One region of the Acidovorax sp. LjRoot74 genome, then DNA from elsewhere that is predicted to be linked to it. Evidence: predicted binding sites of a transcription regulator. Region 1 holds the regulator's gene; each other region holds the start of a gene.

Region 1 (3,268 bases):
GGCTGGGCGACTGTATTGACTGCTCGTTGTGTGTGCAGGTCTGCCCGGTGGGCATCGACATCCGCAAGGGTCTGCAGTACGAATGTATTGGCTGTGGCCTGTGCGTGGATGCGTGCAACACGGTCATGGACAAGATGCAGTATCCCCGGGGGCTGATCCGCTATTCCACCCAGAACGGTGTGGCCCAGCGGTGGACCCAGTCGCAGATGTTGCGGCGTGTGCTGCGGCCCCGTGTGCTGATCTACAGCGCCGTGCTGCTGGCCTTGTGTGTGGCCATGCTGGCCAGCCTGGTCGTGCGGACCCCGCTCAAGGTCGATGTGGTGCGGGACCGCGCAGCGCTGTCGCGCATCGTGGCTGGGGGCAAGCTGGAGAACATCTACCGTCTGCAGATCATGAACGCGACGGAGGGCGAACAACGCTATCGCATCAGTGCGCGGGGGCTGGAAGGCCTGGAGGTGTCCTCCGACGCCGAAGTGGACATCGGTGCGGCCGAGTCGCGCTGGGTGGCGGTGCGCTTGCAGATACCGTATGGTTCTGCAAGCCCGGGTTCCCATGCCGTGCAGTTTGATGTGCAGGCGGTGGGCGCTGCTGCCCATGTGTCTGAAAAATCTGTGTTCCTGGTGCCACGCTGAGTGGCGCCCCGGTGCAAGGCCCGACCTGGCCTTGTGTTGATCGAGATGAATGTGAAGGAGTAAGTCGCCATGTCTTCAAACCCAGCCATTGCCCAGGCTGAAGCAGCCCCCTGGTGGAAATTTGGCCATGTCTGGCTGGTGATTGCCGGCCCGGCCATCGTGATCGTCGCGGGTTTTGTGACCCTTTGGCTGGCAGTGTCTCGGCCAGACCCTGTGGTGGCGGAAGACTATTACCGCAAGGGAATCGAGATCAACCAGACGCTGGAAGCCCCCGAGAAGAGCCTGGCACCGGCCATGAAGGGCCGCAATCATGCCGCCACACCGGTGCAGGACCAGCCACGTTGAAACTGTGCGAGGCCATGGCAGCCCAAGGATAGGGTGCCACCTTGCTACCAATGAGCCACCCCGGGAGACAGGAACGATATGTGGACGCAACGCCTGATGTGGATTGCATGGCCCGCCTTCTTGATGGCGGGTGTGCTGGAGATGCTTGTTTTTGCGATGGTGGACCCGCAGGACCTGCACTGGTTCGGCCAGCCGCTGGCGCTGTCACGGCAAGGGGTCTATACCCTGGCTTTTTTTGCGTTCTGGGTTGTCACCATGGCCAGCAGTGCGCTGACTACGCTGCTGGCCATGTCACCTTTTGAGCTGAACCGTTGCCCGGTGCCAGAGGGCGAGCGGCCGGATGACTGCCGCAAGACATCGTCCTGCTCTTGAGTGCGGTGTGGGGTACGGTGCTGGCTGCTAGGCAGCCGGTTTGCTTTGCACTGAAATCGGCACCAAATGTGGCAGGCAGCAGTTGATCGCCCGGCGAGGGCTCTTACAAAGTCAGTGGCAGGCCTGCTGGCTATTCACGATGCGCTTGAGGGCGTCCGTGTCCAGGATGCGGACATGGCGCTGTTTGACTTCCACAATGCCTTCTTCCACAAACTTGGAGAAGGTGCGGCTCACGGTTTCGAGTTTCAGGCCCAGGTAGCTGCCGATTTCTTCGCGGGTCATGCGCAGCACCAGTTCGGACTGCGAGAAGCCCCGCGCATGCAGGCGCTGCACCAGGTTCAGCAAGAAGGCGGCGAGGCGCTCTTCGGCGCGCATGCTGCCCAAGAGCAGCATCACGCCGTGTTCGCGCACGATCTCGCGGCTCATGATCTTGTGCACATGGTGCTGCAGGGCCGTGACCTCACGAGACAGTTCTTCGATGCGGTCGAAGGGCATGACGCAGACCTCTGCATCCTCCAAGGCCACTGCGTCGCAGGTGTGGTGGTCGTTCACGATGCCGTCAAGGCCGATGATTTCGCCCGCCATCTGGAAACCCGTGACCTGATCGCGGCCGTCTTCTGTGGCCACGCAGGTCTTGAAAAAGCCGGTGCGGATGGCGTAGAGTGAGGTGAAGGATTCGCCGTTGCGGAATAGCGTGCCACCGCGCTTGACCTTGCGGCGAACGGCAACAACCTCGTCGATGCGCTGCAGTTGCTCTTCGTTCAGGCCCACGGGCATGCACAGCTCGCGCAGGTTGCAGTTGGAGCAGGCGACTTTGATGGTGAGCGGGTTCATAGGCACATGAGCTAGGGGTGGAGCGTCGAGCATATCGTGCCCGATGCGAAAAGCTGGGAAGGCCTTCGGGGGCATCTGAGCGACTGACATGCATCAAATTGTCGCTGGTCGGCCTGATTGTTCACTTGATGCAGGTCAAGGACATGTTCCTAAGGGTACGGCACAGTCAGGGTGTACGCAAGGATATTCCCCCATGACTGCTGTTTCGCCCGATCTCCTGCGCCGTTTCGACGTGCCGGGACCCCGCTATACCTCCTATCCGACAGCTGATCGTTTTGTCGAGGCGTTTGGGCAGGAGGACTACATCCTCGCGTTGGAGCAACGCCGGACGGGCTCGGTGGCCAAGGCCCTGCCCCTGTCCCTGTATGTGCACATTCCGTTCTGCGAATCGTTGTGCTACTACTGCGCCTGCAACAAGATCATCACCAAGCACCACGATCGCGCAGAGGTTTATCTGCGCTACCTGAGCCGCGAGATTGATCTGCACACCGCCCATTGCGGCGTGGGGCAGGTCGTGAGCCAGTTGCACCTGGGGGGCGGCACGCCCACGTTCCTGTCTGATGCAGGTCTGCGCGAACTCATGGCCATGCTCAAGCGCAGCTTCACGCTCGCGCCGGGCGGCGAATATTCCATCGAGGTGGATCCACGTACCGTCAATGCCGATCGGCTGGCCTTGCTGGCTGAGCTGGGGTTCAACCGTCTGAGTTTTGGTGTGCAGGATTTCGACGCGGAAGTGCAAAAGGCCGTGCACCGCATCCAGCCCGCCGAGCAGGTGTTTGCGCTGGTGGAGTCTGCTCGTTCGCTGGGTTTTGATTCGGTGAATGTGGACCTGATCTACGGCCTTCCACGCCAGACGCCCGAGTCGTTTGACCGCACCTTGGCGCAGGTGGCACAGCTTCGTCCCGACCGCATCGCGCTGTATGCCTACGCGCACCTGCCCGAGCGTTTCAAGCCCCAGCGTCGCATTGTGTCGGCCGAGCTGCCTACCGCGTCGAGCAAGCTGTCCATGCTCTCGCGTTCGCTGGATGCATTCATGGAGGCGGGGTATGTCTATGTGGGCATGGACCACTTTGCACTGCCCTCAG
Region 2 (3,268 bases), 410 kb from region 1:
CAGATCGGCGGCCACTGCCGGGTGGCCCAGGATCTGCGCGTGGTGGGCGACCTCGGCTGCGAAGGCGGCATCAAGGTGGGTGGCCACCTGCACGCAGACGCTGCCCTGCAGGCCGCCCGGGGCCTGTGGGTGATGGGCGGCGTGGACTGCAAGGGCCACCTGCAGGTGGGCTGGGGGGTGCGGGCCGGTGGGCACATCCACGCCGGTGGCGCCATCCGCGCGGGCGAGAGCCTGTGGGCAGGCGACACGATTGCCGCGGGCGAGGCTTATGGGGTGTATGCGGGCCTGGTTGTGCCCTTGCCCGACTGGCCCCACAGTGCCCAGGTCTGCGCCCGCGAACAACCCGCGCGCCTATTGAGCGGCTGCTGGGCTGGCGGCCTGGGGAACACGCCATGACGGCCAGCACCTTCTGCCTGCACCTGCCGGGCCATGCCACCGCCACCACCAAGGCACAGGCCAGCCCAGGCCTGTTGGGCCGCTGGGCCCAGTGGCTGACCGAGCTGCGCATCGACTTGGACCTGTCGGGCCGCGACATCCAGCGCGAGTTCGATGCACTGCACGACCGCATCCGCACCAACCACCGCACACGCGATGCGATGCAGCCACTGCCCTTGCATCTGCACGGGCTGGTGTTTCGCCTGCGCGAGGCCGATGGCGAATATTTTGTGTATGCCATCGACCCGCAACGCAACCGCATCGTGGCCTACACCGTGTTCAACCGGCTGGTAGAGGTGGACCGGCGCACCGACCGCCACCTGCGCGCCCCCCACACCAAGGTGGCGCACGGCTACCGGCGCATGGGCATCGCGTCGGCCATCTACCGCTGGTGGCTGGACTCGGGCCGTTGCCTCATGACCGGGGCACGCCAGTCTGCCGGTGCCCACGGCCTGTGGATGGCCCTGGCGCGCGACTACGAGCTGGCAGCGGTGCGCATCGATGCAAACAAGCGTGTGCAGCAGTTGCAAATGCCCCCGCCGCCAGGATTTTTTGACGCGCTGGACACGCGGCTGGTGCTGGTGGGGCGCGATTGCCGCTTGGCGGACTTCACGCAGCCCGCTGCCTGCAACGTCCGGTGACCCGATGGGCAGAACCGCGAGCAGCCGATCAGCCCAGCACCTCGCGCAGGGCGACTTCGTACAGGTTGGTGAGCTTGTCCATCACACCCAGCAGGCGTTCACTGGTCGTTGCCACCGCGTTGAGCCCTGCGTCATCGGCCGGGCGGCGCAGCGCCGAGTCAAAGAACAGCCACTGCGAGTCGGCCAGCTCCAGCTCGCTGCGGATGGCGGGCGTGGACACGGGCGCGGCCTTGAGCGTCTGCAGCGCCTGGCGAAAGTCGGCCGCGTCGGCCGCCAGCTGCGCCTGCACCACCTTGGAATCCACCTTGGCAGCGCTCAAGAAGTAGTTTTTGGCCAGGCGCTGCGATAGCATGCGCTGGCGGCCCGCCAGGTTCACCAGCCGAGCGCTGGGCGCCTGCGCCAGTTTCTCGATCGATTCGGTCACGGTCTGGGCGATCAGCAGGGTGCGGTCGGCCTGGTCGGAGGCGGCCACCACCAGCGCGGTCTGGGTGGGCGGTGTGGCCGTCAGCTGGTTGAGCAAGGCAAACTGCTTTTGCACTTCTTCCAGCTGGCGCCCCACATCGGCGGGCCAGCGCCCGGTCTGCATGCCCCGGGCGAGCTCGCTGTTGCCGGTCAGCACCATCTTGCGCGCCAGCCCCAGCACATCCACCGCCGCGCCGGGCAGCACCTGCAGGTACTGCTGGCAATAGGCCTTGGCCATGCGCTGCGACAGCGCCCGGAACCAGCCCGCGTAGTTGATGGCGCCCGACAGCCCCATCTGCGCCTGGGCCCCAGTCGCCCATGTGGCCCAAGTGGGCAACAACACCCCTGCCGCCACCCACTGAACCACCGCCCGGCGCTGGCATGGCATGGCTTCGGCAACACATTCGCGCGTCAACAGCATGGAAGTCCCCTTGAAATCGGATGGGCGAATTGTTGCAACGCAACATCCAGAACGCCCTGCGCCATGTCAAAGGTGTGCCACACCGCCGCCCTGGCAAAACTTGACCGCGATCAACTCCACGCGCAGGGGCTTGCCCCCGGCGCCGGGGCCCATGCGGCAAAATCACGCCATGGCCGAACGTGTGATTCCTCTGGTGGACCAACGCATCGCCGCTCTGGCGGCGCGGGTGCCCGCACACCCCGTGGCCCCCACCGGCCAGCTCACCGACACCCGGGGCCGTCCGCTGCGCGACCTGCGCATCAGCGTGACGGACCGCTGCAACTTCCGCTGCAACTACTGCATGCCCAAGGAGGTGTTCGACAAGGACTACCCCTACCTGCCCCACGGCGCGCTCTTGAGCTTTGAGGAAATCACCCGGCTGGCCCGGCTGTTTCTGGCGCATGGGGTGCGCAAGATCCGCCTCACGGGCGGCGAGCCCCTGCTGCGCAAGAACCTGGAAGACCTGGTGGCACAACTGGCCCAGCTGCGCACGGTGGACGGCTTGGCGCCCGACCTCACCCTGACCACCAACGGATCGCTGCTGGCGCGCAAGGCCCAGGCCCTGAAGGACGCGGGCCTGAACCGCGTGACCGTGAGCCTGGACGGCCTGGATGACGCCGTGTTCCGCCGCATGAACGATGTGGATTTTCCGGTGGCCGACGTGCTGGCGGGCATCGAGGCCGCGCACGCTGCCGGGCTGTCGCAGATCAAGGTGAACATGGTGGTCAAGCGCGGCACCAACGAACACGAAATTTTGCCCATGGCCCGCCACTTTCGGGGCACGGGCACCACGCTGCGCTTCATCGAATACATGGACGTGGGCGCCACCAACGGCTGGCGCATGGACGAGGTGCTGCCTTCGGCCGAACTGATTGAACGCCTGCGCGCCGAGCTGCCCCTGGTGCAGCTCAGCCCCAGCAGTCCCGGCGAAACCGCCGAGCGCTGGGGCTATGCCAACGCAGCGGGCCGGCACGACCCCAACCTGGGCGAGGTCGGCGTGATCAGCAGCGTGACCCAGGCCTTCTGCCACGACTGCAATCGCGCGCGGCTCTCTACCGAAGGCAAGCTCTACCTGTGCCTGTTTGCGTCCGAAGGCTACGACCTGCGCACCCTGCTGCGCGGCGGCGCGAGCGACGAAGCCATTGCCTCGGCCATCGCACCCATCTGGCAGCAGCGCACGGACCGCTATTCCGAGCTGCGAAGCAGCCTGCCTGCAGACACGGGCCAAGGCGGACGGCGGGTGGAGATGAGCTACATCGGTGGATGAAGT
Region 3 (3,268 bases), 1.3 Mb from region 1:
GCGCGGCGGCAGTGGCGCGGCGGTGCGCGCGGCAATGTGCGCAGCGGGGATGGGGCGCAGTGCATGCGCCAGGGGATGGGCCGCAGGCAACTGGGCCTGCGAAGCGGGCGGCGGTGCGCCCACCTGCGCGCACAGGGGGCAGTCGAGCGTGTGGCTCTGCATCTCCTGCGCACCATCGTCGGTCTTGACCAGCAGCTTGATCGCGCCCGAGCCGGAGCAGATCAGCTCCATCGCCTGCGGGTTGACCAGCGGCGACGCCACGGCCACGCCCATGGACACCACAAACCACGCCAGCACCAGGCGGGCGAGCCAGCGAAGGCTGCGGAGGGTTTGCAGGGAGGGCGTCATGGGCGCCTGATTGTAGGTGCCTCCCACTGCAGCGCCTTGACCAGGGTCATCTGCGCGACGGGTCCGGCCCTGGCACCGCCCTAGGATGCGCACAGGCATCCACAACAACACAGGAGACACCCCCATGCTCACGCTCTGCGGTTTTTCGGCCAGTAACTACTACAACAAGGTCAAGCTCGCCCTGCTCGAAAAGGGCCTCCCTTTCAGCGAAGAGCTGGCCTGGGTCGGCGAAACCGACCGCAGCGCCTCGCCCCTGGGCAAGGTGCCCTACCTGCGCACGCCCCACGGCCCGCTGTGCGAATCGGCGGTGATCGCAGACTACATCGAAGCCGCCCACCCCGAGCACCCGCTGATCCCCGCCGATCCCTACCAAGCCGCCAAGGTGCGCGAGCTGATCACCTTTCTGGAGCTGCACCTGGAGCTGGTGGCGCGCAATCTGTACCCCCAGGCGTTCTTCGGCGGCACGGTGAGCGACACCGCCAAGGAGAAGGTGGGCGCGCAACTCACCAAGAACATTGCCGCCTTCGGCCAATTGGCAAAGTTCGGCCCCTATGTGGGCGGCGACAGCTTCACCCTGGCCGACTGCGCGGCCATCGTGCACCTGCCGCTGGTCAGCTCGGCCACCAAGATCATCTATGGCCGCGACTACCTGGCGGACCTGCCCGTGCGCGAGTACCTCACCCGCATGGGCGAGCGGCCCCATGTGCAGCGGGTGAACGCCGACCGCAAGACCAACACCGCTGAAATGCTGGCGAGGCCCAAGAAGTAAGCCCCCGAAGTACGCGCTTCCTGGAGGGCTGCGCGGCGCCGCAGCCGCCGCTGTCAGAACCGGGGCGCGCGCTTCTCGCGCAAGGCCGCGACGCCCTCACGCGCATCGGGCCCGCCGAAGCCCATGAACTCCAGGGCCAGGGAGGTCTCGAACATCGGCCCTGCCTGGCGCAGCCACTGGTTGAGCGCGTGTTTGGTCCAGCGGATGGCGGTCTGCGAGCCGGCGGCCAGGCGGTCGGCCACCTCGTAGGCGCGTGGCAGCAGGTCTGCCTCGTCCACGGCCAGTGAGACGAGGCCGATGCGCTCGGCCTCCTCACCGATCACGGGGTCGCACAAGAGCAGGTAGTACTTGGCCTTGGCCATGCTGCACAGCAGGGGCCAGACGATGGCGGCGTGGTCGCCTGCCGCCACACCCAGGCGGGTGTGGCCGTCCACAATCTTCGCGCCCTTGGCCGCAATCGAGATGTCGGCCAGCAGGCCCGCCACCAGCCCCGCGCCCACGGCCGGGCCGTGGATCGCCGAAACGATGGGCTTGTCGCAGTGCACGATGTTGTAGACGAGGTCGCGCGCCTCTTTCCAGATCCGGCAGCGCACCTCGAAATCCTCGGTCATGTCCTGCACCATGGCCAGGTCGCCGCCGCCCGAAAAGCCCGCGCCTTCGCCGCGCAGCACGGCGCAGCGCACACTGTCGTCGGCACTCACGTCGCGCCAGATCTCGCACAGCTCGCGGTGCCCCAGATGGCCCGCCGTGGGCAGCTTGCCGTTCAGCGCACGCATCTGGATGTCGAGCACCGCGCCCTGCTCGCCACGGCGGACGATGCGCAGGGTTTCGTAGCGTTGGTAGTCGGGCGGGGGTACGGGTGTGGACATGGCAGGTGCGCACAAAGCGCCTGGGGTGGAGGGATCTGACATTGTGGCGGCCCGCAGCCCGGCCACCCCACCGTCCCACTACCCGTTGACCCCGGTCAACACACAACACCGCCCCCAGGCGCACCATGGGGCATACATTCCCATCGGGACCGCACCAGGAGCTTTGCATGGACACGACCCAAGCCGCCCCCTACCGCCAGCTGCTGCTGGCACAACAGGCCTCACTGTTGGCGCAGCTGGCCGAACAGCGCGGCGGCACCATCGGCCGGGCCGAGGCCGCCGCCGCACACTTTGGCCAGTCCGAAGACCCGCGCGCCCAGCGGGCCACAGAGCGTGAACTGGAGTTCGCACTGGACGAACACGAAACCGTTCACCTGGCTGCCGTGGAAGCAGCCCTGGCCCGCGTCGAGGCGGGCACCTATGGCGAGTGCACCGACTGCGGCGCCCACATCACCGCTGCCCGCCTGCACGCCACGCCCGAGGCAGCGCGTTGCGTGCATTGCCAGGAGAAAGCCGAGCAGCACCGCCGCGCGGCCTGAGCCGCCACGCCACACCACGCCTTGAACAGAACCCTGGCTGCTATCCTTCGCCGGATGCGCAGCCTCTTTCACCTCGCCTTCCACGTCACCGATCTCGACGCCGCCCGCCGCTTCTATGGCGGCGTGCTGGGTTGCCAGGAGGGCCGGAGCACCGACACCTGGGTGGATTTCGATTTTTTCGGCCACCAGATCTCGCTGCACCTGGGCACCCCGTTTACCAGTGCCCGTACCGGCCATGTCGACGACCACCTGGTGCCCATGCCCCACTTCGGCGCCATCCTGGAGCTGGCCGACTGGCATGCGCTGGCGGCACGCCTGAAGGCGGCGGATACCGCCTTTGTGCTGGAGCCGCAGGTCCGCTTTGAAGGCCAGCCGGGTGAGCAGTGGACGATGTTCTTCCACGACCCCAGCGGCAACCCGATCGAGATCAAAGGGTTCCGCTCGCTGGACGCGGTGTACGCCACGTGAGCTACACCTTCGCGTCCGCCACCATCCTGCTTCTGCTGATCACGGATCCGCTGGGCAACATCCCCATCTTTGCCAATGCGCTGCGTGGCGTGGCACCCGAGCGCCGGGCGCGGGTGATCCTGCGCGAGGTGCTGATCGCATTTGCGCTGCTGCTGGTGTTCCTGTTCTTCGGTGCGGAGTTTCTGCGGGTGATGAACCTGAGCGATCTGTCACTGCAGATCGCCGGTGCGGTGGTGCTGTTCCTCATCGCGCTGCGCATGATCTTCCCGGCAGCC

The links. The regulator FNR, encoded in region 1, switches genes on or off when oxygen is low (the NO sensors DNR and NnrR bind a similar motif). The targets are predictions, from matches to a motif close to TTGATNNNNATCAA.
Region 2: the regulator FNR is predicted to act here: its motif matches at 2,060-2,073, upstream of ACSQ3O_RS15765 (type IV pili methyl-accepting chemotaxis transducer N-terminal domain-containing protein).
Region 3: the regulator FNR is predicted to act here: its motif matches at 2,072-2,085, upstream of ACSQ3O_RS24215 (TraR/DksA family transcriptional regulator).

Annotation. Positions count from the first base shown of each region.
Region 1 is NZ_CAXUTI020000001.1:3,794,278-3,797,545, reverse strand. Features, by position in the region: gene ccoG (cytochrome c oxidase accessory protein CcoG) at 1-632, shown strand, start outside; gene ACSQ3O_RS18030 (FixH family protein) at 702-977, shown strand; gene ACSQ3O_RS18025 (hypothetical protein) at 1,056-1,349, shown strand; gene fnr (fumarate/nitrate reduction transcriptional regulator Fnr) at 1,461-2,183, opposite strand; gene hemN (oxygen-independent coproporphyrinogen III oxidase) at 2,377-3,268, shown strand, end outside.
Region 2 is NZ_CAXUTI020000001.1:3,383,336-3,386,603, forward strand. Features, by position in the region: gene ACSQ3O_RS15755 (hypothetical protein) at 1-396, shown strand, start outside; gene ACSQ3O_RS15760 (hypothetical protein) at 393-1,076, shown strand; gene ACSQ3O_RS15765 (type IV pili methyl-accepting chemotaxis transducer N-terminal domain-containing protein) at 1,105-1,959, opposite strand; gene moaA (GTP 3',8-cyclase MoaA) at 2,129-3,265, shown strand.
Region 3 is NZ_CAXUTI020000001.1:5,099,732-5,102,999, forward strand. Features, by position in the region: gene ACSQ3O_RS24200 (DUF2946 family protein) at 1-348, opposite strand, end outside; gene ACSQ3O_RS24205 (glutathione S-transferase) at 473-1,117, shown strand; gene ACSQ3O_RS24210 (enoyl-CoA hydratase/isomerase family protein) at 1,171-1,986, opposite strand; gene ACSQ3O_RS24215 (TraR/DksA family transcriptional regulator) at 2,154-2,525, shown strand; gene ACSQ3O_RS24220 (VOC family protein) at 2,580-2,993, shown strand; gene ACSQ3O_RS24225 (MarC family protein) at 2,990-3,268, shown strand, end outside.